DNA from 3 places in the Dactylosporangium sp. NPDC051541 genome. Region 3 is predicted to be linked to each of the others. Evidence: riboswitches for the same ligand, from Rfam matches in the RefSeq annotation. Region 3 holds a riboswitch; each other region holds the start of a gene.
The links. Region 3 has a riboswitch for cyclic di-AMP ahead of ACIA8L_RS05005 (NlpC/P60 family protein). Riboswitches for the same ligand answer to the same signal wherever they lie in the genome.
Positions count from the first base shown of each region.

Region 1 (9,568 bases), on a different contig from region 3:
CGGCTCTCGGCCGTCTTGCGCTGCCGGTTGAGCGCCGCCTCGACCACGGGTCGCTGGACGATCTGCTCCTCGACCAGGATCTCGCCGAGCGGCCGGCCCGCGGACTCGCCGGTGTGCTGTTTGGCCAGGGCCGTGGCCAGCTCGCGGTCGGTGACGACGCCGCCGCGGCGCAGCAGGTCGCCGAGCCGGTCCTCCTCGGGCAGGGCGGCGATGAGGTCGGCCGCCTCGCCGGACGGCAGGATGCGGATCGTGCTGTCGTCGCGGACGAACTCGAAGACGGCCTCGATCTCCTCCTTGGCCGCGGCGGTGGTGAACTCCAGGTCGAAGCCGAGGTAGCAGACCTCCGGGTCGGCCTCGTCGGCCCGCGGCAGCGCGTCGGTGCGGGTGACCAGGTGGCCGATCGTGCCGAGGCCGGTGAGGTACCGCAGAAACGACAACGGGTCCATGCCGTTGCGCAGGCACTCCGGCCCGAACCAGATGCTCAGCAGCCAGGTCCGCGCGCCGGTCGCGGCCGGGGACACCGGCGCGGGCGGCGGCGGACCGGCGGACTGGAACGGTTCCAGGCCGGCCAGCAGCCGGGTGCTCAGCTCCTGCTCCGCCGGGCTCGGCTCGGTGTGGCCGGCGGCGACCCCGTCGATCAGGGCGGTGATGTGGTCGGCGCACGGCAGCATCGCACTGACCAGCCCGGCGCTGACCTGGAGCCGGCCCTCGCGCAGGTCGTCGAGGACGGACTCCAGCACGTGCGTGAACGACACGATGTGGCCCAGCCCGAACAGCCCCGAGGAGCCCTTCAGCGTGTGCATGGCCCGGAACAGGCTCCGGACCGCCTCCGGGCCGTCGGCCGCGGATTCCAGCTCGAGCAGGCCCTCCTCGAAGTCCTGGACCAGCTCGCGGGCCTCGGTGATGAAGGTGTCCAGCGCGTCGCGCAGGTCGTCCTCGTTCACGCCGCCTCCAGGTCCGGGGTGAGCCAGGCCACGGCCAGCACGTCGCGCACGGCCGGGCTGAGGTCGGTCAGCCGCAGCCGCAGGCCCCGCCGCCGCGCCTCCCGCACGGCCAGCAGCAGCACCTGCAGCCCGGCGGTGTCGAGCTCCGTGACCCCGCCGAGGCCGAGCTCGAGGTCGGGGCCGCCGGTCAGGAAGCGCAGCAGCTGCTCGTGCTGCTCGGCCGCGTAGACGATGGTCAGCTCACCGTCGAGGTCCAGCCGGGTGCTCACGGCGCGATGAGCTTCGAGACGGCCGCGAGCATCTGCGCGGGCTGGAACGGCTTGGTCACCCACGCCTTCGCGCCGGCCGCCTGGGCCTGCCGCTTCTTCTCCTCCTGCGACTCGGTGGTCAGCATGATGATCGGCGTGAAGCGGTGGTCGGGCTGCTTGCGGACCTCGCCGACGAGCGTGATGCCGTCCATGTTCGGCATGTTGACGTCGGAGATGATGAGGTGGACCCGCTTGCCGGCCAGCTTGCGCAGCGCGTCCTGGCCGTCGACGGCGTCGATGACCTCGTAGCCGGCGCCCTTCAGCGCGATCGTGACCACCTGCCGGACCGAGGCCGAGTCGTCGACGATCAGAACGGTCTTGGACATGTGCCGCCTCCACAACAACTAGAAGAACGTGATCTCCGACTCGGGGGCCTCGGTCACCGCGCCCGAGCGGTGGGCCTGCAGCTCGCCCTGCATGGTGTAGGTGCGCTCGAGCTCCTCCAGCAGCGCCCGCGCCTGCGGCCCGGTGTCCGGTGCGCCGGCGACGTGGCCGGGCAGCAGCCTGATGTTGTCCTCGAGGTGCTGCAGCACCTGGCCGACCCGGTCCTGGAACTGCAGGTTGACGATCGCGTCGGAGATGGTGGAGCGGATGTCGACGGCCGCCCGTTCCAGGCGCTGCGAGGAGTCCCGCGAGCGGTTCACGACGTCCTGCAGGTCGTCGATGACCTCCCGCACGTCGTCGTTGGCCCGGGCCACGGCCACGCTCTCGCGTTCGGCGTCGCCCTCGGCCCCGGCCAGTACCGAACCGATCGCCGCGCCGATGCCCGCGACCTTGTCCGCCATCTGCTCGCTGGTCTGCAGCGACCGGTCGGCCAGCCGCCGGACCTCCAGCGCGACCACGCCGAAGCCGGCGCCGGCCGCGCCGACCCGGGCCGCCTCGATGGAGGCGTTGAGGGCCAGCAGGTTCGTCTGCGCGGCGATCTGGGCCACGTCGGCGGTCATCTGCTTGAGCTCGTCGTTGAACGCGGCCAGCCCGGACAGGTCGTGCACGGCCTGTCGCTTGGCCCGCATCGCGTCGTCGAGCGTGCGGACCACGTTGCCCAGCCGTTCCCGGCCGCGGTCGAACGACCCGGCGCCGCCGCTGTCGATCGCATCGGCCGAGGAGGCCAGGACGGCGTCGACGTTGTCGACGATCTGGCTGAACTGCTGGGTGACGGCGGCGATCCCGGACTCCATCTGGGCCCGCGACGACTCGATCTGGGCCGACCAGACCGGGGCCACCTCCTCGGCGAACGCGCCGACCCCGCGGCGGAACGCGTCCGGGGCGGCGGCCGGCGCGGGTGGCGGGGCCGCCGGTCGGCGCCGGCCGAGGGCGAAGCCGCCGGCCAGGCCGGCGAGCAGTGCGATGAGGATGTACAGCGCCTCAGCCATGGTTGCGGATCACCTCTGCTATCGCCGGGAGCGGCACCTCGCGCTCAGCCGCGCCGAGCGCCACCGCCTCTTTGGGCATCCCGTAGACGACGCACGTCGCCTCGTCCTGGGCGACGGTCACGGCGCCCGCCTGGCGCATCTCCAGCAGTCCCCGGGCGCCGTCGTCGCCCATCCCGGTCATGATCACGCCGAGCGCGTCCGCGCCCGCCGCTCTCGCCACCGACCGGAACAGCACGTCGACGGAGGGCCGGTGGCGGTTGACCGGCGGGCCGTCGAAGACCCGGACCCGATATCCGGCGGCCGCGTCGGGCAGCAGCTCCATGTGCCGCCCGCCCGGCGCGACGAGGACGAGGCCGTCCTGGACCCGGTCGCCGTCGGCGGCCTCGCGCACGTCGACCGCACACAGCGTGTTCATGCGCTCGGCGAACGCGGCGGTGAACTTCTCGGGCATGTGCTGTACCACGACCACGGCCGGCGAGCGGGACGGCAGCACGGTCAGGACCCGTTCGAGGGCCTGGGTGCCGCCGGTGGAGGTGCCGATCGCCACGACCCGCCGCTCCGGCCGCCGCTGTTGCGTCCGGCGCGCCGGGGCCGGTTCGGCCAGCCGGGCCGCCGGGCGATCCACGCGCCGGGCCCGGCCCGTGGCGGCGGTGCGCACGGCCGCCACGATGTTGCCGCTGTCCTGCTCCAGGTACTGCTTCAGCCCGCTCGTCGGCTTGGCCACCGCGGTCACCGCGCCCGCCGCGAGCGCCTCCAGCCCGGCCTTGGCACCCGCGCCGACCAGCGACGAGCACACGACGATCGGTGTGGGCCGGGTGCCCATGACCTGCTTGACGAACGTCAGCCCGTCCATGCGCGGCATCTCGATGTCCACGACGATCACGTCGGGCCAGGCCCGCTGCATCATCGTCATCGCCTTGATCGGGTCGGGCGCCGTGCCCATCACCTCGATGCCGGACGCGCCACTGAGCACCGCGGACAGCACCTGCCGTACCACCGCCGAGTCGTCGACAATCAGCACCCGGGTCGTCATGACGCCACGCCCAGCCCGCGGCCGCTGTTGCGGCGCACCCAGACGTCACCGGTGTCGAGGTCGAAGCGCAGGAACCGCGCCCCCGTCCCGCCGACGTCCCTGGTCAGGAGCGTGAAGCTGTGCCGCTCCAGCAGCGCCAGGCCGGCCGCCACGTTCGCCGCCGCGACCCGGCCCTCGAGCAGCTGGGCACCGCCGCCGAAGAGTTTCGTGTGGTACTGCCAAGGCTCCGTCCCGGTCCGGTCGAGCTCGCGGAGGAACAGGTCGAAGGCCCCACCGGCGTAGCGCCCGTCGCCGCGGTGCGACCCGGGGAGCAGGTAGTGGCACATGCCGCCGATGCGCCGCCCGGGGTGCCAGAGGCAGACGGAGACGCACGAGCCGAGCAGCGTCGAGATGCGGGTGCCGGCCTCGGCGAAGCAGAACTCGCCCGGGTGCAGGAAGACCTCGTCAGTCACGGGAGCCCGCCGGGAGCCGGTAGATCGACGGGCGGATCATCCGCAGCCGGGCCGGGATGCCGTTGAGCGTCTCGGACAGGCTCACGATGAGGTGGCCCTCGGGGTACAGCATCTGCTGGAGCCGCCGCACGAGCGCCGCCTTCGTCGGCGGGTCGAAGTAGATCATCACGTTGCGCAGCAGGATGACGTCGAACAGGCCCAGGTCCCGCAGGTCGTCGAGCAGGTTCGCGTGCTGGAACGACACCCGCTCGCGCAGGGTCGCGCCGGCCGCCATCAGCCCGGCGTACTCGTCGCGGCCCTTGAGCCAGTACTTGCGCAGCAGCTCCATCGGGATCCGGGCGGCCGACTCGAGGGGGTAGAGCCCGCGCCGCGCTCCGGCCACGATCCGGGTCGACACGTCGGTCCCGAGGATCTCGAACCCGCCGGCCGGTGGCTTCTCCAGCAGCACCATCGCCGCCGTGTACGCCTCCTCGCCGCTGGAGCTGGCCGCGCTCCACAGCCGGAACATCCGCCCCGGCCGGTGCTCGGGCACGATCGTGTCGCGCAGGTATTCGAAGTGCTGCGGCTCCCGGAAGAACGACGTCTCGTTGGTGGTGAGCAGGTCGATCGCCTGGCCGAGCTCGTGGCCGCCGGGTGTGCGCAGGAGCCGGACATACTCGTCGTAGCCGCGCAGACCCAGCTGCCGCAGCCGCTTGCTGAGCCGCCCCATGACGAGCGTCTCCTTGCCGGGCACGAGCCGGATGCCGGTGCGCTCGTGCAGCAGCGCGCTGATCGCCGCGAAGTCCGCCCCGGTGATCTCCGGCGGGGTTTGGAGCGATCCGGTCACGGACTCTCGTCCGCCAAGTCGCGGCCGGCCTGGCTGAGCACCGCGACGTCGGCCGGCGACAGGGTCCGCTCGAGGTCGAGCACGATGATGAAGTCGTGCTCGCGGCGCGCCATGCCGCTGATGAACTCCGGCTGGATGCCCGTGCCGAACGTCGGCGGCGGCTCGAGGTCCCCCGGCCCGAAGCCGACGACCTTGTTGACCATGTCGACCAGGATGCCGATTTCCTGATCGCCGCTGCGCACGATCATGATGCTGGTCCGCCGCGCGACGGCGGTCGCACGCTGCCCGAAGCGGATGGCGAGGTCGACCACGGGCACCGCCCGCCCGCGCAGGTTGATGACGCCCCGCACGAAGTCCGGCGCCATCGGCACCGCCGTCAGCGCCCGATACTCGATGATCTCGATGACGTGGAAGATGTCGAGCGCGTACGCCTCATCGTGCAGCGTGAACGTGAGGTACCGCCCGGCCTCGAGCCCGCCGGCCGGCTGCGCGTCGTCTGCGGCCCTGTGGGTGATACTCACCGCTCTGCCCGTCCTGTGTGCGCTCCGATCGCCTACCCCGGCCTGATCGGCGCCCCCGGGCCCGTCTGTAGCAAAAAAACCGCCCGGCGCCGAAGCACCGGGCGGTTCCGCGAACCGGTCGTTACGGGCGGCCGTAGCCGTAGAGCGAGTCGACGTCGATCGGGGCGACCTTGACCACCGTGCGGCTGTTGGGCGCGTGGATGATCTGGTTGTTGCCGATGTAGATCCCGACGTGCCCGAGACCGTTGTAGAAGACCAGGTCACCGGGGACGAGCTGGCTGCGGCTGATGTGCTTGACCTTGCCCCACTGCTGCGCGGCGTTGTGCGGCAGGGTGACCCCGGCCGCCTTCCACGCGGCCATGGTCAGGCCGGAGCAGTCGTAGGTGTTGGGCCCGGCCGTCGCGAAGACGTACTTCTTGCCGAGCTGTGCACAGGCGAACTTCACCACTGTGCCGGCCCCGCTGCCACAGCCCGCCGTCGACGAGGCCGAGGTCGAGGTCGTGGTGGTGGTCGTCTTCGTCGGCGTCTTGGCCTTGGCCGCGGCCTCGTCGGCCTTGCGCTGCATGTCGTCGAGCCGGGCGATGTCGCCCTCGATCTGCTTGCGCTTGGTCTCCAGCTCGGTCTTCTGCCGGGTCTGGGCCGCGAGCTGCTCGTTGAGGCGGTTCTTCTCGGTGTCGTACGTGCCCTTCGCCGCGGAGTAGGCGGCGATGTCGTGCTGCTGGTTGCGCGAGATCTGCTCGAGGGTCCCGACCCGGTCGACGAACCCGTCGGACGAGCTGGCCCCGAGCATCAGCGACCAGGTCCGCAGGTTGTTGCCGGTCTTGTAGGCGTTGATCGCGACCTGCTCGGCCCCGGCCTGCGCGGCCTCCATGTCGGTCTGCAGCGGCTTGAGGCCGTCCTCGAGCTTGGTGATCGCGGCCTGCGTGGCCGTCAGGTCCCCGGTGGTCTTGTTGTACTGCTCGACGACCAGCTCAAGGTCCTTGTTGCCCTGGTCGATCTTGGCTTGGATCTCCTCGGGCGAGGGATCGGCGTGCGCGGCGCACGCCGGCGCGACCACGGCCGCAACCGTCAGCCCGATGAGAAGCGAGCGCAGCGCCGTTCGTCGGATGAACACGTTGTTCCTTCTTCCGGACCGCCTACCGGGTTAGCTGACGGGTTCGGGCGGAAAGAAGGTGCGCCCTACCGTGCGTGCACGGATTCACCCCGGGAACATGGTTCCCCGGCTCCCGTACCAGGCCTGTCACCAGGCTCGATACGCAACTCGGCGGTGCCGTCCGGGCCGTCCAGGGGTTGGGCGGCGTCGACCGGTCAGCGCACCAAACGTAACGACAGCATCTCGGTCCCCGAATACCCCAAAGGTTTTCTTAAGACAGACGCAAAGATCAACAGCGGATGCGGATTCCGGGGCCGCTTCGCTCCCGCCCCGGGCAAGGGACTCACCGCCCCCTGCACCCCTGCGATGCCCGACGAGCCCTGAGCAGTACTTGGGTTGATAAGAGGATCATCTCGACAGTTTTCTTTCGAGAGAATACTCTCGACGGCATGGCCGAGGTCACCCCGCGAACGCTCACCGACCCCCAGACCCTCCGCGCGCTCAGCCACCCGGTCCGCCTGGCGCTGCTCGACGCGCTGCAGGACGGCCCGCTGACCGCCACCCAGGCCGGCGAGCTGATCGGCGAATCACCCACCACCTGCTCGTTCCACCTGCGCCAGCTGGCCCGCTACGGCTTCGTCGAGGAGGCCGGCGGCGGCCGCGGCCGGGTCCGCCCCTGGCGGCTGACCCACCCGGGCTGGACCGCCCCCGCCCAGCCCGGCGACCCGGAGTTCACCCGGGCCCAGCAGGCCCTCGACCACGTGCTGCTCGACCGGCTCCTGGCCCGCGCCCGCCGCTACGTCGACACCGCCCCGACCTACCCGGCCGAGTGGCAGGCGGCCGCGGCCGGCCACACCTCGACGATGCACGTGACCGCGGCCGAGGCCGCCGAGATGGCCGCCGCCTACCGCGCGCTCACCGACGAGTTCCGCGCCCGCTGGGCCGCCCGCGCCGAGCGCCCCGAGGGCGCGCTCCCGGTGGAGGTCCTGTTTGGCGTCTACCCGGCGACATGAGCGTCCGCCGGATGTGGCGTCAGCGGCAGGCGCGGCGGTACCTCACCGGGCAGGCGCTCTCCCTGCTCGGCGACAGCGCGCTGTGGCTGGCCGGCGGCATCTGGGTGAAGACGCTGACCGGCAGCGACACGGCGGCCGCGCTCACGTTCGTGTGCTTCACCGCCCCGGCGCTGCTGGCCCCCCTCGCCGGCCTGCTCGTCGACCGGCTCCCGCGGCGCCCGCTGCTGATCGCGGCCAACCTCGCCGGCACCGCCGTCCTGGCGCCGCTCCTGCTGGTCCGCGACCGCGGCGACGTCTGGCTCATCTACGCCGTCATGGCCCTGTACGGCCTGCTCAACGTCGTCATCGCCCCGGCCCAGTCGGCCCTGCTGACGGTACTGCTGCCACCCGACCTGCTCGCCGACGCCAACGCCACACTGCGCACCGTCCAGCAGGGCCTGCGAATCCTCGCACCGCTCGCCGGCGCCGGCCTGTTCACCCTGGTCGGCGGCCCGGCGGTGGCCGCGCTGGACATGGCCACGTTCCTGGCCGCGGCCGCGTGCACCGCCGCGGTCCACGTCGCCGAACCACGCCCGGCCGCGCCCGACCGCCGCCTCGGGGCCGGCTTCCGGTTCCTGTTCACCGCCCCGGCGCTGCGCCGGCTGACCGTGGCCGCCGCCGTCTGCACCCTGGCCTTCGGCGCGGGCGAGGCCACCGTCTACGCGGTCATCGGCCAGGGCCTGCACCGCCCGCCGGAGTTCGCCGGCGTCGTACAGACACTGCAGGGCCTGGGCGCGATCGCGGGCGGCCTGTACTCCGTTTCCGCCATCCGCCGCCTGGGCGAGATCCGCGCGGCCGCCGCCGGCTTCGCCCTGCTGGCCGCCTCCACCCTGCTCCTGACGACACCGTGGCTGCCGTCGGTCCTGGCCGGCCAGGCCGGGGCCGGCGCCGCCCTGGTCGGCATCGTCATCGCCGTCATCACGCTGCTGCAGCGCCGCGCGCCGCGACAGCTGCAGGGCCGGGTGTACGCCGCGTTCGAGCTCTGCACCACCGGCCCCCAGACCGCCGGCCTGGCCACGGGCGCGGCGCTCATCGCGATCCTCGACTACCGGCTGGTCCTGCTGGGCGCGGCCGCCGGCCTGCTCCTGTCGGCCGCGCTGCTGCGCCGGGTCCCCCCGTACGATGCGGCGATGGAGCGCATCACGGTGACCGACGCCGGCATCACGGTGACGTCGGTGGTCGAGCCGGTCCTGTCGATGCACGGCAAGGAAATGCGCCCGGCCGCCACCGTCGTCTCCGACCTGCCGTGGGACGAGATCGCCGGCGTGTCGCTCGACCCGGCCGGCCTGACCGTGGACCTCACCTACGGCGAGTACCTGGAGATCCACCCCGACGCCGACGGCTACGCCGAGGCCGTGTCCGCCCTGACCAACGCCGGCCGCCTGATCTGAGCGAACCCGCCCAGAGCCCGGTCCGCCCGTCGGCCCAGTACGCCCGCGTTCCAGGCGCAGTCATGAGGAGGCGTCCGTCGTGACCTCGTCGACCCCCTGGGGCGGCTACCATCTCGGGCGTGAAGCGATTGATGACGCTCATTGCCATCGTGGCCGTGCTGGGACAGACCGGATGCACCGCCGGCAAAGACGAGCAGAAGCCGCGGATCACATACAAGCTCGGGGTGTACTTCTACGAGGGTGCGACGGCGGAGCAGCGCAGCGCGGTGGAGGCGAGGCTGAAGACGCTGCCGGCGGTGAGCAATGTGCATCTGCTGTCGGGCCAGGATGCCTACAAGGTGCTGGAGTCGGCGAACCCGGAGGCGGCGAAGCGCGTCGATCCATCGGGCCTGCCCGACTCGTTGCGGGCCGTGATCACCGATCCGACGCTGATCGAGCCGGTCACCGACCTCATCGGCGGGATGCCGGAAGTATCGGTGGCCGGGGACCCTTCGGGTGGGCTCGCCGACCCGAAGGGGGAGCGCGGCGTCATCGTCAAGGTGGACGACGAGGGCCAAGCGGACATCGAGAACGCG
Region 1 is NZ_JBITDU010000005.1:13,968-23,535, forward strand. It holds gene ACIA8L_RS24020 (chemotaxis protein CheW) at 1-944, opposite strand, end outside; gene ACIA8L_RS24025 (lipid asymmetry maintenance protein MlaB) at 941-1,213, opposite strand; gene ACIA8L_RS24030 (response regulator) at 1,210-1,578, opposite strand; gene ACIA8L_RS24035 (methyl-accepting chemotaxis protein) at 1,597-2,625, opposite strand; gene ACIA8L_RS24040 (chemotaxis response regulator protein-glutamate methylesterase) at 2,618-3,658, opposite strand; gene ACIA8L_RS24045 (hypothetical protein) at 3,655-4,110, opposite strand; gene ACIA8L_RS24050 (CheR family methyltransferase) at 4,103-4,936, opposite strand; gene ACIA8L_RS24055 (chemotaxis protein CheW) at 4,933-5,457, opposite strand; gene ACIA8L_RS24060 (NlpC/P60 family protein) at 5,579-6,571, opposite strand; cyclic di-AMP (ydaO/yuaA leader) riboswitch at 6,577-6,734, opposite strand; gene ACIA8L_RS24065 (winged helix-turn-helix domain-containing protein) at 7,000-7,563, shown strand; gene ACIA8L_RS24070 (MFS transporter) at 7,575-8,993, shown strand; gene ACIA8L_RS24075 (permease-like cell division protein FtsX) at 9,143-9,568, shown strand, end outside.
Region 1: it holds a riboswitch for cyclic di-AMP, as region 3 does, so the genes downstream of both, ACIA8L_RS24060 (NlpC/P60 family protein) here and ACIA8L_RS05005 (NlpC/P60 family protein) in region 3, are expected to answer to the same signal.

Region 2 (9,568 bases), on a different contig from region 3:
GAGTGGTTGCAGGCGTTGTCGTGCTCGTTGCCGGCCGCGACGGCGTAGGTGATACCGGAGCTGATCGAGGCCTGCACGGCGTTGTCGATCGCGACGTCGGCGTCGCCGCCGAGGCTCATGTTGGCCACGGCCGGCTTGATCGCGTTGGCGGTCACCCAGTCGATGCCGGCGACGACCTGCGCGGTGGTGCCGAAGCCGTCACAGCCGAGCACGCGCACGGCCACCAGCTTGACCTGCTTGGCGACGCCGTAGTTGGTGCCGCCGATGGTGCCGGCGACGTGCGTGCCGTGACCGAGGCAGTCATCGGCGTTCGTGTCGTTGTCGATGAAGTCGTAGCCGCTGGTGGCGCGGCCGCCGAACTCCGTGTGCGTGGTGCGGATACCCGAGTCGATGACGTAGGCGTGCACGTTGCCCGCCGTGTTCGGGTAGTTGTACCGCTTGTTCAGCGGCGCGAAGATCGCGTCGATCCGGTCGAGCCCCCACGACGGCGGGTTGACCTGGGTGTCGCTGGCCTTCAGCGTGCGGTTGGGCTCGACCAGCGCCACATCGGCGTGGCCGGCCAGCTTCTTGGCCTGCTCCGCGTTCATGTTCGCCGCGAAGCCGTGAACGGAGTTCTTGTAGGTGTGGGTGACCGAACCACCGAACTGCTTGGTCAGCGCCGCGGCGCTCGCGTCGACCTTGGCCGCGCTCACGCCGGACTTGAACAGCACGACGTAGCTGTCCTTGATGACGCTCGTCTCGGACTTCTTGGCGACGCTCGGGTGCTGCTGCTTCTTCGCGTCGGCGGGAGCGGCGGCGGACGCGGCTCCCGCGTGGATGAGGGTCGCTGCAGTGGCGACGGCCGTTACGGCGATTCCGGCCAGGACCGAGCGACCGGCTCGGCGAACCAAAGACACTTTGTGACTCTCCCCATGGTAAGCGTCTTATGTGGACGGGGCGATGGCCTCTGCCGAGCGGCAAAGATCGTGCCCATCCTTGTCGATGTCGACCCGGAGAGGCTCATCCGTTCGGGCGATTTCCACGCCGTCTCTGAACTTTCGGCCCGGTCCGCTCGTAAAATTTCGCGCCATTCGCAAACGCTCCGGCGGCGGCCCCCACACCCCAGGGAGGCCGCCGCCGGAATCAACCGGGAAAGATCAGCAGCTCAGAGCGCCCGCCCCCACGCCCGTGCCCAGGATCGACACGAAGCGCTGGTATGCGTCCACGCGGCTCTGAACCTGCGCCGGGTTGCGGCCGCCGCACTCGAGGCTGCCGTTGATGCTGCGGATCGTCTCGCCGAAGCCGGCGCCGTTGACCATCGCGTTGTGCGGCGTCATGGTGCCGGGGCCGCTCTGGGTGTTCCAGTACCAGAGGGCGGTCTTCCAGGCCACGGCCGAGTCGGTCTGGACCAGGTTCGGGTTGTGCAGCAGGTCGATGCCCAGGGCGTCACCGGCGGCCTTGTAGTTGAAGTTCCACGACAGCTGGATCGGGCCGCGGCCGTAGTACGACGCCTGGCCGGCCGGGCAGCCGTAGGACTGGCTGGTGTCGCAGTAGTGGGGGTAGTTCGCGGTGTTCTGCTCGACCACGTAGACCAGGCCACCGGTCTCGTGGTTCACGTTGGCCAGGAAGGCGGCGGCCTCCTGCTTCTTCTGCGCGTCCGAGCCCGTGCCGGCGAAGGCGGGGTACGCCTTCAACGCGGCGACCAGGCCCGAGTAACTGTAGAAGGAGTTACGGGAAGGGAACATCTGGTTGAACTGCGCCTCGCTGACCACGAAGCCGCTGGTCGAAGGGGGCGGGGTGGTGGTGCCACCGGTCGGGCCACCGCCCGTGCCGCCACCGGAGCAGGTGTACGGGTCCCAGAACCAGGTGCTGATCACCGGGCTGTAGCCCGGGTTCTCGTGCTCGGCGATGTAGAACTTGCCGTCGGTGAACTTCACGATGTCACCGGTCGCGTAGTTCTTGCCCTGGACCCAGGCCGGGAAGCTGCAGCCGCCCGCGCTACCGGTCGCCGGGGCGCCGCCACCGCCGGTGGAGGAGCCGCCACAGGCGCCCTGGTCCTGCCACACGCCGGTGTTGCCGGGCGGGGCCTCGTTCTGCGTCCACCACTTCGCGAGGAAGTTGTGACCGTTGCGGGAGACCGTCGCGCCCCCGGTGTAGACCGCCGAAGCCTGCCACGCGGGGCTGCAAGCGGCGGCCGACGCGGGCAGCATGTTGAAGACCGCGACCACCCCGCCCACGATGGTCACCGCGGCGAGCATCGCCAGTAGGCGCACTCTCGACACCTGATCACTCCTTCAATTCCGGAAGACCCGCCCAGAGGACCAGTCCCGGGCGCCGGAAGGAGCGCACGAAATAGCTTTATGAAGAATATTTACGGTTGCGTTGAACCATCACGCGCTGTCAGGCCGTAACCACGTACGACAACCGAAGAAAGTGATCCGCATCACGGGCAATCGGGGACGGCCAGCTCCGCACAAACGGTGCGGTGCGGGAAATCCAAGCCCTGGGTACAGTGACCCACGGTCACGTCCACGAGGGCACCGCCCCCGGTGCCGGGCGGGGCTGCCGCCTAATCGCCGCACCGTGGCGAGCCGGGGACCCACCGTAACGTTGGGGTGAATCCGCCCCTCCGCCCACCGGCGGAGGGATGGTAGGGGTCGTTCCGTCCCGAACCCGTCAGCTAACTCGGTCGGCGGCCGACGGAAGGAACAACGAACCAGATGTCATCGCGACATCCCTACCGAAGCGTGTTCGTGGCGCTGCTGGCGGCCTTGGTGCTCGGGGGGCTCGCCGCCACACCCGCCGCGGCCGAGCCCGGTGGCGACACCGGCGACGAGGGCTCCAGCGCCAACCCGACCCTGGGCTCCGTGCTCGACGACAGCACCCGGGCCTGGACCGACGCGAAGGCGAAGTTCGACGCCTCCGTCAAACACCAGGCCGAGCTCACCACGCAGCTCCAGGCGACCGAGGCCCAGCTGGCCTCGATCCAGGAGCAGGTGGAGGCGATCGCCGTCGCGGCCTACCGCACCGGCCCGCTGACGACCATCGCCGCGCTGATGGACTCCGACAGCCCGGACAGCTTCGCCGAGCGGGCCGGCTCCATCAACCAGATCGCCCACCACAACGACCACCTGCTCCACGACTTCAAGTTGTTGAAGGAGCAGCAGGCGGCGCAGAAGAAGGCCCTCGACGACGAGGTCGCCGCGCAGCAGCAGCAGGTCGCCACGATGGAGCAGAAGAAGAAGGACGCCGAGAAGGCGCTCGCGCTGGCCGGCGGCCCGAGCAAGGGCTTCGTCAGCGCCAACCTGCCCACCGCCGACGCGGTGCCGCGCAACGCCAACGGGTCGCTGCCGACGGAGAAGTGCAACGTCGACGACCCCACCACCACCGGCTGCATCACCCCGCGCATGCTGCACGCCATGCAGGAGGCGCAGAAGTCCAACTTCAAGCGGTTCGTCTCGTGCTTCCGCCCGAGCGGGCCCTACGAGCACCCGAAGGGTCGCGCCTGCGACTTCTCGGTGCAGACGAAGACGGGCTTCGGTGGCGTCGCCGCCGGTGACGACTTCGTGTATGGCAGCAACCTCGCGGCCTACTTCGTCAAGAACGCCACCCAGCTCGGCGTGATGTACGTGATCTGGTTCAAACAGATCTGGACCCCGGCAGTCGGCTGGCACCATTACAGCGGCGTCGCCGGCGACCCCTCCAGTGACCACACGAACCACGTGCACCTGTCGATCTTGTAGCGAGATCCACGAAACCGCTCACCTACACGCACGGCCGGCCGATGGGGTAACCGTCGACCGGCCGTTTGTGCTTAGGGGTATTGCAGTGAAGTACCGTCTCGTGACCCGCAGCGACTTCGACGGACTGGTCTGCGCAGTGCTCCTGCGCCAGCTCGACCTCATCGGCGACATCACGTTCGTGCACCCGAAGGACGTGCAGGACGGCGCGGTCGAGGTCGGCCCGACGGACATCCTGACGAACCTGCCCTATGCCCCGGGCGCGCACATGGTCTTCGACCATCACCACTCGGAGACGCTGCGCGCGCAGCGGAACCAGCACGGCCAGGCCACCAATCACGTCATCGACGCCGAGGCGCCGTCCGCGGCCCGGGTGATCTACGACCACTTCGGCGGGGCCGAGCGCTTCCCGCACGTCTCCGCGGAGCTGATGGAGGCCGTGGACCGGGCGGATTCGGCACAGTACGACATAACCGAAATTCTGCAGCCGACCGGGTGGACTCTGCTGAACTTCCTCATGGACAGCCGCACCGGCCTGGGCCGCTTCCGGCAGTTCCGGATCTCCAACTATCAGCTGATGATGCAGCTCATCGACGCCTGCATCGACCACCAGGACGTCGAGGAGATCCTGGCCCTGCCGGACGTCGCCGAGCGGGCCGAACTGTTCCGCGAGCAGCAGGAGCTGTTCAACGACCAGCTGCGCCGGGTGTCGACCATGCACGGGGACGTGGTCGTCGTCGACCTGCGCGACGAGGAGACGATCTACGCCGGGAACCGCTTCATGGTGTACGCGCTGTTCCCGCAGGCCCGCGTCTCCATCCACGTGATCTGGGGCAAGCAGAAGCTCAACACGGTCTTCGCCTGCGGCAAGTCGATCCTGGACCGCTCGTCGCCGGTCGACATCGGCTCGGTCATGCTGCAGTACGGCGGCGGTGGCCATCTCGCCGCCGGCACCTGCCAGGTCCCGCACGAGCAGTCCGAGCGGGTGCTGCAGGACCTCATCCGGAAGCTAGAGGATCTCCGTATCCCGCAGAAGACGCCATAGCCCCGCGCCGTCCGGAGCGCTGAGCCAGCGGTGGTCGTTGGGCGGGAAGCGCCGCGGTGAGCCGGCCACGCCCGGGAAGCCGCCGGCGAGCACCGTCTCGGCCGGCGAGAGGTGCCGGATCGCGACTGCGGCGATCGAGTCGGGGTGCTCGGCCGCGAACTCGGCGTAGATCTCCGGGTCGTGCTGGCCGTCGTCGCCGACCAGGAGCCAGCGGATGTCCGGGAACTCCTGGGCCAGCCGGGACAGCGAGGCCCGCTTGTGTGCCTGGCCGCTGCGGAAGAACCGGTCCGGCTGCGGCCCCCAGTCGGTGAGCAGGAGCGGGCCGGCCGGGTACAGGTGCCGGGACAGGAACCGGGTGAGGGTCGCGGCCACGTTCCAGGCGCCGGTGGAGAGGTAGAAGACGGGCGCGCCGGGGTTGGCGTTGACCAGCCGCTCGTACAGGACGGCCATGCCGGGCACCGACGCGCGGGCATGTTCATCGAGCACGAAGGTGTTCCAGGCGGCCAGCAGCGGCCGCGGCAGCGTGGTGACCATGACCGTGTCGTCGACGTCGGAGATGACGCCGAGCCGGGTGGCGGCCGGGTCGATGATCCGGATCGGTGCCTCGACGGCCGCGCTGTCCTCGCTCTGCAGGGTGACCTTGCCCCAGCCCGGGGCCAGGTCGGCCTCGATCACCACGTCGATGAACCCGCCGCGGTCGCAGCGCACCTCGCAGGTCTGCCCGCCGGCCTCGATGCGCACCAGGGCGTTGCTGACCGATACGGCCGTGAACGAGCGCCAGCCCCGCAGCTTCTTCAGCCGCTTGCCCGGCTTGGGGTCGATCCGGGCCAGCAGGACCCGGCCGAGCACGCGGACCCAGCCCGGCTTGGTCTCGGTGGCCGCGGAGCCGTAGCCGGTATAGGCGGTTACCGCGACCGTCCAGCCCCGTCGGCGCAGGCGCCGCTCGAGGACCGCGTGGAACGCGTCCTCGATGCGCGCCGCCCGGTGCAACGGCAACGGTGCGCTGGTGGCGCTACCCACAGGAAGGGACACCGTTCCACCCTGTCACAGCCATGCCACCCCTGCACCCTGCTAGCCGATCAACGCAAAGTGACGGGCAGACGACGCTGGCATGAAACCGGGAGCCCGAACCGTAGCGGTCTCTCTACCGTGAATGTCAGTAAGGACCACCGAGGCGCACAGGAGGTGCGAGATGGCTACAACCACCACATTCGAAGCCGTTCGGGCCGAGGCACTGTTCGCCTCGGACCTGCAGTCATCGCAATGCCCGGCCCGGGGCGAGATCCGCGGCGCGGTCGCCGCGACCCTGCGGCGGATGGGCGTGCAGGGCTGCGCGGCCCGGGTCGCCGGCGAGTTCGGGGACCACCCCGAGACGGCCGTGGCCCGCATGGCGTGGGCCTTGGCCGAGGTCCGCGCGACCTATACCGGGCGGCGCCACCGGCCAATGCGGTCAATTGCCGCATAAAATACAAAAGACCACCGCTTGAAAATCGTCCGGACGGGGCAATACCACGGCCATGCAGGAGCTGCACGTCCACATTGAAGCCGACGGCGCCGACCCCGCCGTCCAGCGGCTGCAGGAGCCGCTGGAGGCCCAGCTTTCCTCGGCGCTGCAACGCGCCGCCGAAGTCATCCAGAACGACTACCACGGCGAGTCCGTGGAGGAGGTGAGTCACCGGCTCCTGGAGATCGCCCGGAGCAGCCTCCACCCGGACATCGCCAACGCCTGGCTCCCCGACGAACACGAGCTCCGGCAGGCCGCCGAGGCCATCGTGAGGGATTTTCACTGATTGCCCCGACTGTGCAACCCATCCGCTCCACACTGTCCTCCAAGGGCCCGTTTTCAACCCAGGAGGACAGCGTGGAGCAGCACAAACTCACGATCGATATCAACGAGGCCACGATCGACCAGCTGCGCGACCACCACTTCGCGCTCTTCGGGCTCCACGCGATCGCCACCTCGGCGAGCGGCGCACCGACGATCTGGCTCTCCGCGCACTACCTCGAGCGCCATATGGAACTCTCGTGGACCGAGACGTTCTCGATGTACACCTCGCGCAAGATGGCGCACGCGCCGAGCACCAAGGTGGTCGCCACGCACAACTACCCGGCCCCGCTCGGCAGCGTCCTCACGGTCTCGGGCAACGACGGCGCCGGCATCGTGACCCCGGGCGGCCCGGCCGGGCACATGGAGATCGACAACACCGGCCGGACCGAGCTCAGCGCCGGCCTGTGCATCCACGACTCGCACGGCATGTACCAGCCGGTCGGCGTCTTCGACCTGGTCGACGTGGACCTGTTCCAGCCGGTGCCCAAGGTCGCGTTCTTCTTCTCGCCGATCCCGCACATGGCCGGTGAGATCGCCACCCGCTCGCTCGGCCCCGGCGTGCTGCTGGACTACCAGATGGCCCGCAACGGGTCGCTGTCGATCGAGTACGACATCCACAACGGCTGGGCCGTGGAGAACCGCCCCTACGCCCGCGCGATCAAGGCCAACGAGCCGCTCAACCCGCTCCTGCTGATCCGCTCATCGGCCCTGCAGGCCCTGGCCATGCAGCGCCAGCGCATCACCAGCCGCTAGGGCTAGGTGTTGTCCACCCAGAGCACCGAGTGGCCCTCGGCCGGGTCTGGCACCTCCCAGCGCCCGGCCATCCGGTCGATCACGGCCGGCGGTACGGTCCGCGCCCGGGCCAGATTGCGCCGGTGCACGACGTCCGGTGGCGCCTCGACGCTGACCACCTCGACCCGCGCGCGGTAGTCCGCGGCCACCGCGACGCTGCGGGCCCGGAGCGCGCGGGTCAGGTTCGTCGCGTTCCAGACGTACCCCCGCCCGGCCCGCAGGTGCTCCTTGGCCCGGGCATACGCGGCCGCCACCACCGGCCCCTGGTCCCCGGTCGGCCGCACGCCGAGCTCCTCGCGCAGATCGTCCAGGCTGATCACGGGCACGCCGGGCCGGCTGGCCGCGACCCAGTGGTCCTTACCGGCGCCCGGCAGTCCGGACATCACGGTCACGGTGCAGGTCGTGTCGTCGAAGGCGGCATAGGCCGGGTCGCGGCCGGGCGTGCGGAAATACTCGAACCGCGCATGGTCCGACGGGAATTGCCGTGGACGATCCAAACAGCCGATTTCCCGGGTGTACTGCCTGAAAAGCGCGACTTCCGTCAGGAGCGCTTCATCGCCACCAGCGGTCGCGGCCGCCACCGCCGCCAGATCGTCGTTGCGGGCGACCAGGCTGATCCGGAACAGGACCCGGTCCAGATCGGGGCGTTCGAGTGCGCCGAAGGGCAGCCGCTGGTGCTGTACCAATGCCGCAATCGCTTCTCGGAAGGCGATCGGCACTCCCCGCTCCCACAGGATGCGCCGCGCCTTGTGCTCGCCCGCGTCCAGCAGGGTCAGCGCCTCGTCGACAACGTTCATGACCTGACCCGGTTGGCCACGATCGGACGGTCCTGCCAGTGGCTGCCCGAGTCCAGGATCGCGGTGTGGAAGCTCGGGCGGACCCACTTGTAGCGGCCCAGCACCGTGCCGGCGTCCTCGAGCTTGAGATATAGGCCCTCCATCTCCTCCGACATGTCCGTCTCGCGCACCACCCGGTCCGGATCGGCGCCACCCGTGAGCGCCGCCTCGCGCAGCGCGTCCCGCCAGCCGCCCGTCCGGCACGTCGACGGTCCGGCCAGCTTGGTCAGGGTGGCGAGGTCGGTGAAGACGTCCTCGGCCAGCACCGGCACCGACGCGATCCCGAGGCCGGCCAGCAACTCGCGGCGGCGGGAAGTCGACAGGAATACTTCGGATTGACGGTCGTAGACGTCGAATTCGCAGAAGTGGTGCGGCAACGCGTCGTAGAAGACGGTGTGCTTCGCGTAGAGCCACTCGCCGTACACGATGAAACGATCCCGGAGCACGGGCCACAGGCCGTATCGCGTCCCCGCCGCCCAGGCCTTGAACGGGGCGAACTGCTTTTCCCGCGGCCCACCTGACAGGTAGTGACCGCGCGACTGCAGCCGCAGCGTGCCGTCGGCATCGAAGCTGATCGCGGCGTTGGCCCCGTCGAGCTTCTCCTCCACGACCAGCGTCCGCCCGGCCAGCTCGGCGAACGGCACCTGGGCGAGGTCGTGGTCGCCGGGCTGCAGGCGCGACCCCTGCACATGGGGGGTTCGCGGGTACTTACGCAGCATCCGTCCGTTGTACCGGAGTTCGCCGGTTGCCGGACATCGGTTTTCGCGGGTGGAAGAAAGGGTGTTACGACTTCCGCGCGGCTGCCGGGGCCGAAAGCATCGGCGTGACATTGTTTGACCCGAATCAGCTGGCCACTGCAAAGATTTGGGCAGATTTGGGAGGGTTGTCTTGACGAACAGAACCGTGAAGGGGCTGGTCCTCTTCACCGCCGCGACACTGGTCGCGGCACTCGCGCCGGCGACGAGCGCCCTGGCCGCGCCCGGCGCACCGAGCACGGACGGCTACTCGGCCTCCATCCCGTGGGGTCAGTGCGAGAGCCCGGGCCTGCAGCGCCGCGGCGCCGAGTGTGGCCTGCTCAGCGTCCCCCTCGACTACAGCAAGCCCAACGGCAAGAAGATCCAGATCGCGGTCTCGCGTATCAAGCACAAGGTCGCGGACAAGGACTACCAGGGCGTCATGCTGGTCAACCCGGGCGGCCCCGGCGGGTCCGGGCTGACGCTGTCGGTCCTCGGCGAGTTCGTGCCCAACGGCGCGGGCGAGGCCTACGACTGGATCGGCTTCGACCCTCGCGGCGTCGGCTCCAGCGTTCCGGCACTGCACTGCGACGACAACTACTTCGCCGGTCCGC
Region 2 is NZ_JBITDU010000027.1:10,749-20,316, reverse strand. It holds gene ACIA8L_RS53285 (S8 family serine peptidase) at 1-896, opposite strand, end outside; gene ACIA8L_RS53280 (glycoside hydrolase family 19 protein) at 1,137-2,261, opposite strand; cyclic di-AMP (ydaO/yuaA leader) riboswitch at 2,536-2,690, shown strand; gene ACIA8L_RS53275 (coiled-coil domain-containing protein) at 2,700-3,722, shown strand; gene ACIA8L_RS53270 (exopolyphosphatase) at 3,808-4,764, shown strand; gene ACIA8L_RS53265 (App1 family protein) at 4,729-5,796, opposite strand; gene ACIA8L_RS53260 (hypothetical protein) at 5,957-6,229, shown strand; gene ACIA8L_RS53255 (hypothetical protein) at 6,282-6,554, shown strand; gene ACIA8L_RS53250 (hypothetical protein) at 6,626-7,345, shown strand; gene ACIA8L_RS53245 (AAA family ATPase) at 7,348-8,181, opposite strand; gene ACIA8L_RS53240 (RNA ligase family protein) at 8,178-8,939, opposite strand; gene ACIA8L_RS53235 (alpha/beta hydrolase) at 9,109-9,568, shown strand, end outside.
Region 2: it holds a riboswitch for cyclic di-AMP, as region 3 does, so the genes downstream of both, ACIA8L_RS53275 (coiled-coil domain-containing protein) here and ACIA8L_RS05005 (NlpC/P60 family protein) in region 3, are expected to answer to the same signal.

Region 3 (9,568 bases):
ATCCTTGTCGATCGCACTCGACGTGCGCGAGCAGAAGTCGCCGTCGGGTAAATGTCTTACGGGTGAAGGCGAGGGTTATACGGAATCGGCCGTCCGAACGGGCAGTGCACGGCGGGCGACGCTGCGCTACCCGTAGGTATCGAGTACGTTCGCCGCAACGACACACCGCGGTAACGGAGGCGGTCACCATGCTGAGGCGGTTCGCGGCGCTCCTGGCCGTCATCGCATCGGCCGCCGTCACGCTGTTGATCTTCCCCGAACGGGTGAACGCCGCCGACCCGCCCGGCTGGCGCCCCGTCTTCTCCAACTCCTTCGACGACGCCGGCACCCTGCCGTTCGGCTGCTCCGCCTACGACGGCGCCCCCGAGGGCGCCCAGGCGAGCTACTTCCGCCCCGAGGCGGTCACCGTCTCCGAAGGCCACCTGCGCCTGGCCCTGCACCGCCGCACCTACGCCGGCAAGCCGTTCATCACCGGCGAGCTGCGCTGCGTCGGCGCCGCCCAGCAGTTCGGCCGCTACGAGTTCCGGGCCCGCGTCCCGGTCGGCGCCGGCATCGAGTCCGTCGCCCTGCTCCGCCCGGTCGACGGCGCCGCGGCCCAGCACGGCTCGCAGCTGGAGATCTCCGCCAAGCCGGGCGCCGAGCAGGCCGTCGTCAGCAACTCCGACGGCAGGGCCACCACGACCAACGTCCTGCCGGGCCAGTTCCGCGACTGGCACACGTACGTCATCGAGTGGGCCCCGTCCGGCTTCCGCGTCTTCATGGACGGCACCCAGCGCTCCCTGGACCCCGCGGTGTCGACGGAGCCGAGATGGTTCGGATTCGCGGTGACGACCGGCGACCGCGCCGGCACGCCCGGCTCGTCCACCACCCTGCCCGCCGAGTTCCAGATCGACTACCTGCGCATCTGGTCCTTCGAGCCCACTGACGCCGCCGCCGCACCCGCCCCGGCCGCCCAGCCGTCCACAGTGGACGCCGCCGCCGCGCGGGACTTCCCGCCGTTCAACCGTCACTGGTCCCTGTGGCTCGCCGTCGCCGCCGTCGTGATGGCCGCCGTGGCCCTCTTCTCGTTCGTGATCCACAAGACCCGCCCGCATCGCCCACCGTCGTCGCACCGGGCTTGAGCTGTTCTTTCACGACAAGTAGGGCGCTCCGCACCGTCAGCCGTCGTCGCACCGGGCCTGAGCTGGGCTTTTGCGATAAGTCGGGCGCTCCGCACCACGACTTATCGGATATATACGTCGCCGGGGTATATGTCCGAAAAGTCGAGCGAAGCGCGGCGCGGAGCGCCCGACTTTTCGTCTCACAGCGGATCCGCCAAGGGCGAACGGGCCGGTAGACACGTCGGTGGGCGGCACATCATCGGCGGATGAGAATGCTTGTGCTTGGTGGGACCGTGTTTCTCGGGCGGGCGGTTGCGCGGCAGGCCCTGCAGTTGGGGCATGAGGTCGTCTGTGCGGCGCGGGGTGAGTCCGGCGAACCCGTCGAAGGGGCGCGATTCGTTCGGGTCGATCGGGACGAGCCGGACGGGCTCGGCGCGGTCACGGGGAGCTTCGACGCGGTCGTCGACGTGGCTCGGCATCCCCGGCACGTGCGGCATGCGGTGGGGGCGCTCCACGGGCGGGTCGGGCACTACACGCTCGTCTCCAGTGGGTCCGCCTACGCCGACGCGGCCACGCCCGGGCAGGTGGCCACCACGGCGCCGTTGCTGCCGGCCGACTACGACGCGGACCCCTGGGCCGACGCGGAGGCGTACGGGCGGTGCAAGGTGGCCTGTGAGGAGTTGGCGGCCGAGGGGTTCGGGGCGGAGCGGACGTTCCTGCTGCGGGCCGGGATGATCGTCGGGCCGGAGGACCCCACGTATCGGTTCGAGTACTGGGTGCGGCGGGGGCTGCGCGGGGGCGAGACCCTCGCGCCCGGCGGGCCCGACGAGGCCGTGCAACTGGTGGACGTGCGGGACCTGGCCGACTGGATCATCGCCGCCGGCGCGGATGGGCTGGCGGGGGCGTTCGACGGGATCGGGGCGCCGATGACGCGGGCCGCGTTCCAGGCCGCGTTCTCCAGCGAGCCGGAGCTCACCTGGGTCGACCAGGAGTTTCTGCTGACCAATGACGTGGCGCCGTGGAGCGGGCCGCGGTCGCTGCCGTTCTGGCTGCCCCTGCCGGAATACGCCGGGTTCATGGCCCGGGACGTCACCCGATCGCTGGACGCCGGGCTGCGGACGCGGCCGCTCGCCGACACCGTTCGGGACACCGCGGCGGCAATTGGTGACGGATCCCACATCGAAGCGAAGAACGGTTTGGGCATCGACGAAGAGGCCCAGTTGTTGCGTGATTGGCGTCATCGCTAGGAAAAAGGCTGTCGCTTCGCCGACTGTTGCCGATGAACAACCGTGCCCACGCCGCCGCGGCAGCGTTCCGGGCCACCCGCGCGGTCGTTCCCAGGGAACTCACAGCGAATTCAGGCGTCTGGCGGGCAGGTAGACCACGTATCACTTGTTGCAACCGAAGCGAACCGGAGCAGTCTCCCGAGCGTCTAGGTAAGTGGTGCAGCTCTCAGGGGTCGTCACCGAATCGCCCCCGGGGGCGGAATTCGGAACGCACTTTGACTGTTGTGTAGGTGGCATACCCGGGGGGCACCCGTTTTAGCAGGGTGAAACGGGGAAGCGAAGGATGGAGCGGGGAGGGGCCCGAAGTGGAGAACGTGAAAGTGGAGATGCGAACCGATCCGGGTGACGCGGAGCGTGACCTGGTCGGCGTCTACCTGCATGAGATCTCCCGCACGCCGCTGCTCGACGCCGCTTCTGAGGTCGAGCTGTCCAAGGCGGTCGAGGCGGGGCTCTATGCCGAGCACCTGCTCGACAGCGACGAGATCCCCGACGGTGCGACGGCCGAGGAGCTGCAGAAGCTCGTGGCTGAAGGCGAGCGGGCGAAGGACCGGTTCATCCGGGCCAACCTGCGCCTGGTGGTGTCGATCGCGCGGCGTTACGTGCGCTCCGGCATGCCGATGCTCGACCTGATCCAGGAGGGCAACACCGGCCTGGTGCGCGCCGTGGAGAAGTTCGACTACGTGCGTGGATACAAGTTCTCGACCTACGCGACGTGGTGGATTCGCCAGGCGATCAGCCGGGCGATCGCGCAGCAGGAGCGCACCGTGCGCCTGCCCGTGCACCTCGTCGAGGACGTCAACCGGATGCGCAACGTCGCGCGTCAGCTCACCCGCGAGCTGGGCAACGAGCCGGAGCCGGAGCAGCTGGCGACCGCGCTCGGCGTGCCGGTCGAGCGGGTGCACGAGCTCATGCGCTGGTCGCAGGACACCGTGTCGCTCGACACCCCCGTGGGTGACGACGGCGACACGAGCCTGGGCGACCTGGTCTCGGACTCCGACGCGCCGTCGCCGGAGGACGTGGTCCTGGCCGCACTGGAGCGGCAGCGGATCGAGGGCCTGCTCAACCACCTCGACGACCGGTCGGCCGGCATCATGCGGGCCCGCTACGGCCTCGAGGACGGCCGCGAGCACTCGCTGACCGAGGTCGCGTCCCGGTTCTCGCTGTCCCGCGAGCGCATCCGCCAGCTCGAGATCCAGGCGCTCGGCCGCCTGCGCGAACTGGCCCGCGCCGAGGGCCTGGCCGCCGCATAACCCCCTAGATACGGCAAAGCCCCAGGTCACTGTCGACCTGGGGCTTTTTCACAATCTCAGTACGGGTTGCCGCACTGCTTCCACGAGCCGTTCTCCTTGACCAGCTCGAAGTCGTGCTTGATCTTGCCGCTCTTCGTGGTGATGGTGCCGGAGATGGTGGCCGTCTCGTGGCCGTTGTCGTTGCTGTAGGAGCCGCCCCACGAGAAGTCGTGCGCGGTAGGGGCGTTCTTCTGCACAAAAGCCGCGAAAGCCGCCGAGTCGTACCGCTCCCGCGCGTCCGTGCACAGCATGTCGTAGGCGGCCTTCGTGTTGCCGCCCTCCAGTGCGACCAGGAAGTCGGCGGTCGCGGCCTTGGGCGCGTCCGTGGCCTTGCCGATGACAAAGAAGACCCCGCCGAAGATGCCCGCGAAGCACAGCACGAAGGCACCGATCGCCGAGAAAAGGATGATCTTCCAGGTTCTACTCACGCGCGCCAGCGTAGGGATCTTCAAAACCCGGCGATGTAAGCCACCCGACGCGGCTCATGCCCTATGTGCGACCACGAAGAGGCGCGGGAACGGCAGGATCGTGCCGAAGGGCTCGGGCGGGTACACCCGGCGCAGGTATTGCCGCATCTCCGACGTGAACGCGTCGAGGTCGGCCCCGGACAGCGCGTCGAGGTAGGGCCGCAGCCCGGTCCCCTTGAACCACTCGAAGACGGGGTCCTCGCCCGGCAGCACGTGGTAGTAGGTCGTCTCCCAGGCGTCGACGGTCAGGCCGGCCGTGGACAGTAACCGTACGTAGTCGGTCGCGGGCAGGACCGGGCTGGCCGAGCGGGGCCCGGTGGCGTCCATCGCGCCGGCCAGGGTCGCCGCCCACCGCCCCGAAGCCGCGACCTCCCCGAAGCCCGGATCAAAGGTGGAGACCGGCACCTGGAATGCGAGGGTGCCGCCGTCGTCGAGCGCGGCCGCCCAGAGCGGCAGGAGCATTTCGTGGTCCGGTACCCACTGGAGTGAGGCGTTGGCCACGACAACGTCCACAGAGCCGCGCTGGGGCCGCCACTGCCCGGCGTCGGCGAGCTGGAACCGCAGCTGCGGCGTCGCCAGCGACGAAGCCGCCGCGATCATCGCGGCCGAGGAGTCCAGGCCGAGGACGGCGGCGTCGGGCCAGCGCTCGGCGAGCGTGGCGGTCATCGTGCCGGGGCCGCAGCCGAGGTCCACGACGGCCACCGCCGACGTGGTGGGGATTCGGGCGACGAGCTCACGGAAGGGCCGGGCGCGCTCCTCGGCGAAGCGCTCGTACTGCTGCGGGTCCCAGGAGGCCATGGCCCCAATGATGCAGGGCCGCTCTTCCGGAGAAGAACGGCCCCGCAGCAAATACAGCGTGTTACTTGACCCGGCCGTATCCGTAGATGCTGTCGACGCTCACCGACGCGTATCGCACGACGTCACCCGTGTGCGGTGCGTGGATGATCGTGTCGTTGCCGACGTAGATGCCGACGTGGCCGAGGCCGTTGTAGAAGACGAGGTCGCCCGGGGCCAGCGCGCTGCGCGGGATATGGGCCACCTTGCTCCACTGACTGGCCGCGTTGTGCGGCAGGCTCACTCCCGCGGCTGCCCACGCGGCCATGGTGAGGCCGGAGCAGTCGAACGAGTTGGGGCCGGCGGCACCGTACACGTACGGCTTGCCGAGCTTGCTCTTGGCGTAGTTCACGGCGGCGCCGGCGTTGCCGGAGACGGCCGGCAGGGTGCCCGGGTTGTAGTTCGCCCCGGTGACCTTGGTGCTGCCCGCGTTCTTGGCCTTCTTCTGCAGGTCCTCGAGCTTCTTGACGTCGCCCTCGATCTGCTTGCGCTTGTTCTCGAAGTCGGCCTTCTGCGTGTTCTGGGCCGCGATCGTCTGGTCCAGGTTGGCCTTGGCCGCCTTGTACTCCTCGATGCTCTTCTGCTGCTGATGCGTGATCTGCTGCAGCATCGACATCTGGTCGATCAGCGAGCCCGACGACGTCGCGTTGAGCATGGCGTTGAGGTTGCGCATCTTGCCGTTGCTCTTGAACGCCTCGATCGCGATGGCCTGCACGCCCGCGCTGGTGTCGGACACGTGCTTCTCGAGGTCGGCCGCCTTGGCCTGCGAGTCGGCCATGTCGATGTTGAGCTTGTTCCAGTTCTCGATGGTGAGCTCGAGGTCGTCGTTCTGCTGCTTGAGCTGCGCCTCGATCTCGGCCAGCGAGGGGTCGGCGTGTGCGACCGTGGCGGGTGCGAGCACGGCGAGGGAGATGAACCCGATCGCCAGGGTCCGCAGCACCGACCGGCGGGCACGATGTCCAGTGGACAAGGAAAGACCCTTCATGCACCGACCGCCTACCGGGTTAGCTGACGGGTTCGGGCGAGAAGAGAGCGCCCTACCGCAGCGTCGCGGATTCACCCCAGAAACGTGGGTCCCCGGTTCGATGCGCGCGCCCGGAGGGGTGGGTGCGCACAACTCGATTCGGCGGCGCTTGCCCGGCGCCATCCGGGGTGGATGACGGACTGCCGAGCAGGCCAGCGCCTAACTTAACGTGATCACCGGCCGGGCGAAAGGCGTGCGTCCCGCTCGATAGCTAATGACCGGAAAGTCCAAATTACTGGTGGTTGGTACGCGATACCGCACCGTGACTTTGGTGCCGGACGGTTACTGATTCGGGACTTGATTTTGCACAGAGAGACGGTTAAATACACGTAACTTCATACACCGCCGGTGCAAATAGTTTCGGGGGTCCGCACGTGCTACGGGTCCAGAACCTCGAAGTTGTCTACGACGATGTGATGCTGGTCTTACGGGGTGTGAGCCTCGACGTGCCGGAGGGCCGGATCGTCGCGCTCCTCGGTGCGAACGGCGCCGGCAAGACCACGCTGCTGCGGGCCCTGTCCGGGCTGCTCGGCGTGCACGACGGCGCCGTCACCCGCGGCTCGGTGACGCTCGACGACCGCCCGGTCCACCGGCTGCGCCCGGCCGCGATCGTGCGGCGCGGGGTGAGCCAGGTCATGGAGGGCCGGCGGACGTTCGCCGAGCTCACCGTCGAGGAGAACCTGCGGCTGGGTGCTCACACCCGCCGCCGGGGCGCGGCCGCGGCGATGGAGCGGATGTACGCGCTCTTCCCCGTCCTCAAGTCTCGCCGCGGGTCGATCGCCGGCTACCTCTCCGGTGGCGAGCAGCAGATGCTGGCGATGGGCCGGGCGCTCATGTCCGAGCCGAAGTACCTGCTGCTGGACGAGCCGAGCCTGGGCCTGGCCCCGCGCATGGTCGAGCAGGTGCGCGACCTGATCACCGAGATCAACCGGGCCGGGACGGCCGTGCTGCTGGTCGAGCAGAACGCGACCATGGCGCTGTCCGTCGCCGAGCACGGCTACGTCCTGGAGAACGGCAAGGTCGTGCTGGACAAGCCGGCCGACGAGCTGCTCGCCGATGACGACATCCGCGAGTTCTACCTGGGCGCCCACGCGGAGCACAGCTTCCGCGACGTCAAGCACTACAAGCGCCGGAAGCGGTGGCTGTCATGAGCGATGTCCTGCGGTTCAAGGACGTGAGGCTGAGCTTCGCCGGCGTCAAGGCCATCGACGGGGTCGACTTCAGCGTCGGGGCCGACGAGCTGTTCGCGGTGATCGGGCCCAACGGCGCCGGCAAGACGTCGATCTTCAATGTGATTTCCGGGGTGTACCGCCCGCAGCAGGGACGGGTGCTCCTGGAGGACAACGACATCACCGGGCTGCGCCCGGACCGCGTCGCGCGGCTCGGTGTGGCCCGGACGTTCCAGAACGTGGAGCTCTTCCGCCAGCTCACGGTCGTGGAGAACCTGATGCTGGGCCGGCACCACCACATGCGCTACGGCACCCTCGCCGCGATCGCCTGGCTCGGCCGGGCCCGCCGCGAGGAGCTGGCCAACCGGGCCCGGGTCGAGGAGATCGTCGACTTCCTGGAGCTGGCCCAGTGGCGGCGGATGCCGGTGGGGCTGCTGCCCTACGGCGTGCAGAAGCGCGTCGAGCTCGGCCGGGCCCTGGCGATGGAGCCGAAGCTGCTCCTGCTCGACGAGCCCGTTGCCGGGATGAACCTCGAGGAGACCGAGGACATGGCCCGCTACATCCTCGACATCCGCGAGGAGCTGGGCATCCCGATGATCCTCGTGGAGCACGACATGGGTCTGGTCATGGACCTCGCCGACCGGGTCCTCGTCGTCGACTTCGGCGTGCCGGTCGCGTGCAGTACCCCCAAAGAGGTCCAACAGAACCCGGATGTCATCCGCGCCTATCTGGGGGAGACGCAATGACCATCGCCGACCTCGTCCGCGACCGCGCGGAAGCGAGCCCCGAGACGGTCGCGATGCGGGAGAAGCACCGCGGCATCTGGCGCGAGATCACCTGGCGCGAATACTGGGCCACCGCCCGGCGGGTCGCGCACGCGCTGCGGGGCCTCGGCGTCGGCCCGGGCGACCGGGTCGCGATCCTGGCCGAGAACCGGCCCGAGTGGCTCTTCGCCGACGTCGCCACCGTGGCGCTGCGGGCCGCGACCGTCGGGCTCTACCCGACCAGTCCGGCCGGCGACGTGGGCTACCTGCTCGCCCACTCCGGCGCGAAGGTCCTCATCGCCGAGGACCAGGAGCAGGTCGACAAGGCCCTTGCGGTGCTCGGCGACTGCCCCGACCTCCAGCGGATCGTGTACCTCGATCCGAAGGGGATCCGGCGGCGGTACAAACACGAGGCCCTGCTCTCCTGGGACGACATGCTGGCCGGCTCGCACGAGGACCCGCTCGAGCTCGGCGCCGAGCCCGGCGACCTGGCGGCCCTCGTCTACACGTCCGGCACGACGGGCCGGCCCAAGGGCGCGATGCTCACCGTCGCCAACGTGGACTTCGCGATCGGGGTGCTGCGCGGCGACGGTGGCCTGACCGACCCGCCGCCGGGGCCGCGCGACCTGGCGCTGTCCTACCTGCCGCTGTGCCACGTGGCCGAGCGCGTCTTCACCGTCTGGCTCGGCGCGGCCTCGGGAGTGGTCGTGCACTTCGGCGAGTCGATCGCCACGGTGCAGGCCGACCTGCGCGAGGTGCAGCCGACGATCCTCTTCGGCGTCCCGCGGATCTGGGAGAAGATGCTCGCCGGGGTCACCACCCGGATCGCCGGTGCGTCGCCGATCAAACGGGCCAGCCTCAGGCTCTGGCTGCGGGTCGCCGACGGCATCGGGGCGACATTGGCCCGGACCGGCGGGCGGCACACGTTCGGCAGCCGGCTGCGGTACACCCTCGGCTGGCTCTGCTGTTATCGCGCGCTCCGGGAACGCATCGGCCTGCGTCGAGTGCGGTACGCGGCCAGCGGCGCCGCACCGGTCGCGCCCGAGGTGCTGCGGTTCTTCATGGGCATCGGGGTGGCGATGCACGAGGTGTACGGGATGACGGAGAACTCCGCCATCGCCACCGCCAACCAGCCGGGCCGGGTCCGCCTCGGCACCGTCGGCGAGCCGCAGCCCGGGGTCGAGGTGCGCATCGGCGACGACGGCGAGATACACACCCGGCACGCGGGGACCTTCGCGGGGTACTTCCGCGACGAAGCCGCCACCGGCGCCGCCCTCACCGCCGATGGCTGGCTGCGCACCGGCGACATCGGCACGCTCGACGGCGGCTACCTGCGGATCAACGATCGGGCCAAGGACATCATCATCACCGCGGGCGGCAAGAACATCGCCCCCAGCGAGCTCGAGAACGCGCTCAAGGCCTCCCCGTACATCAAGGAGGCGATCGTCGTGGGCGACCGGCGGGCCTACCTCACCGCGCTGGTCGGCATCGAGCTGGAGACCGTCGGCGAGTGGGCCCAGCGGCGCGGCCTGGCCTACACCACCTACCGCGACCTGTCCGGCAAGCCGGAGGTGCGGGCCCTCGTGCGCGGCGTCGTCGACGGCGTCAACGCCGGCCGCGCGCCGGTGGAGCAGC
Region 3 is NZ_JBITDU010000001.1:1,090,559-1,100,126, forward strand. It holds gene ACIA8L_RS04980 (hypothetical protein) at 189-1,121, shown strand; gene ACIA8L_RS04985 (NAD-dependent epimerase/dehydratase family protein) at 1,367-2,347, shown strand; gene ACIA8L_RS04990 (RNA polymerase sigma factor RpoD/SigA) at 2,713-3,636, shown strand; gene ACIA8L_RS04995 (hypothetical protein) at 3,693-4,103, opposite strand; gene ACIA8L_RS05000 (methyltransferase domain-containing protein) at 4,158-4,940, opposite strand; gene ACIA8L_RS05005 (NlpC/P60 family protein) at 5,002-5,946, opposite strand; cyclic di-AMP (ydaO/yuaA leader) riboswitch at 5,954-6,115, opposite strand; gene ACIA8L_RS05010 (ABC transporter ATP-binding protein) at 6,417-7,151, shown strand; gene ACIA8L_RS05015 (ABC transporter ATP-binding protein) at 7,148-7,915, shown strand; gene ACIA8L_RS05020 (AMP-dependent synthetase/ligase) at 7,912-9,568, shown strand, end outside.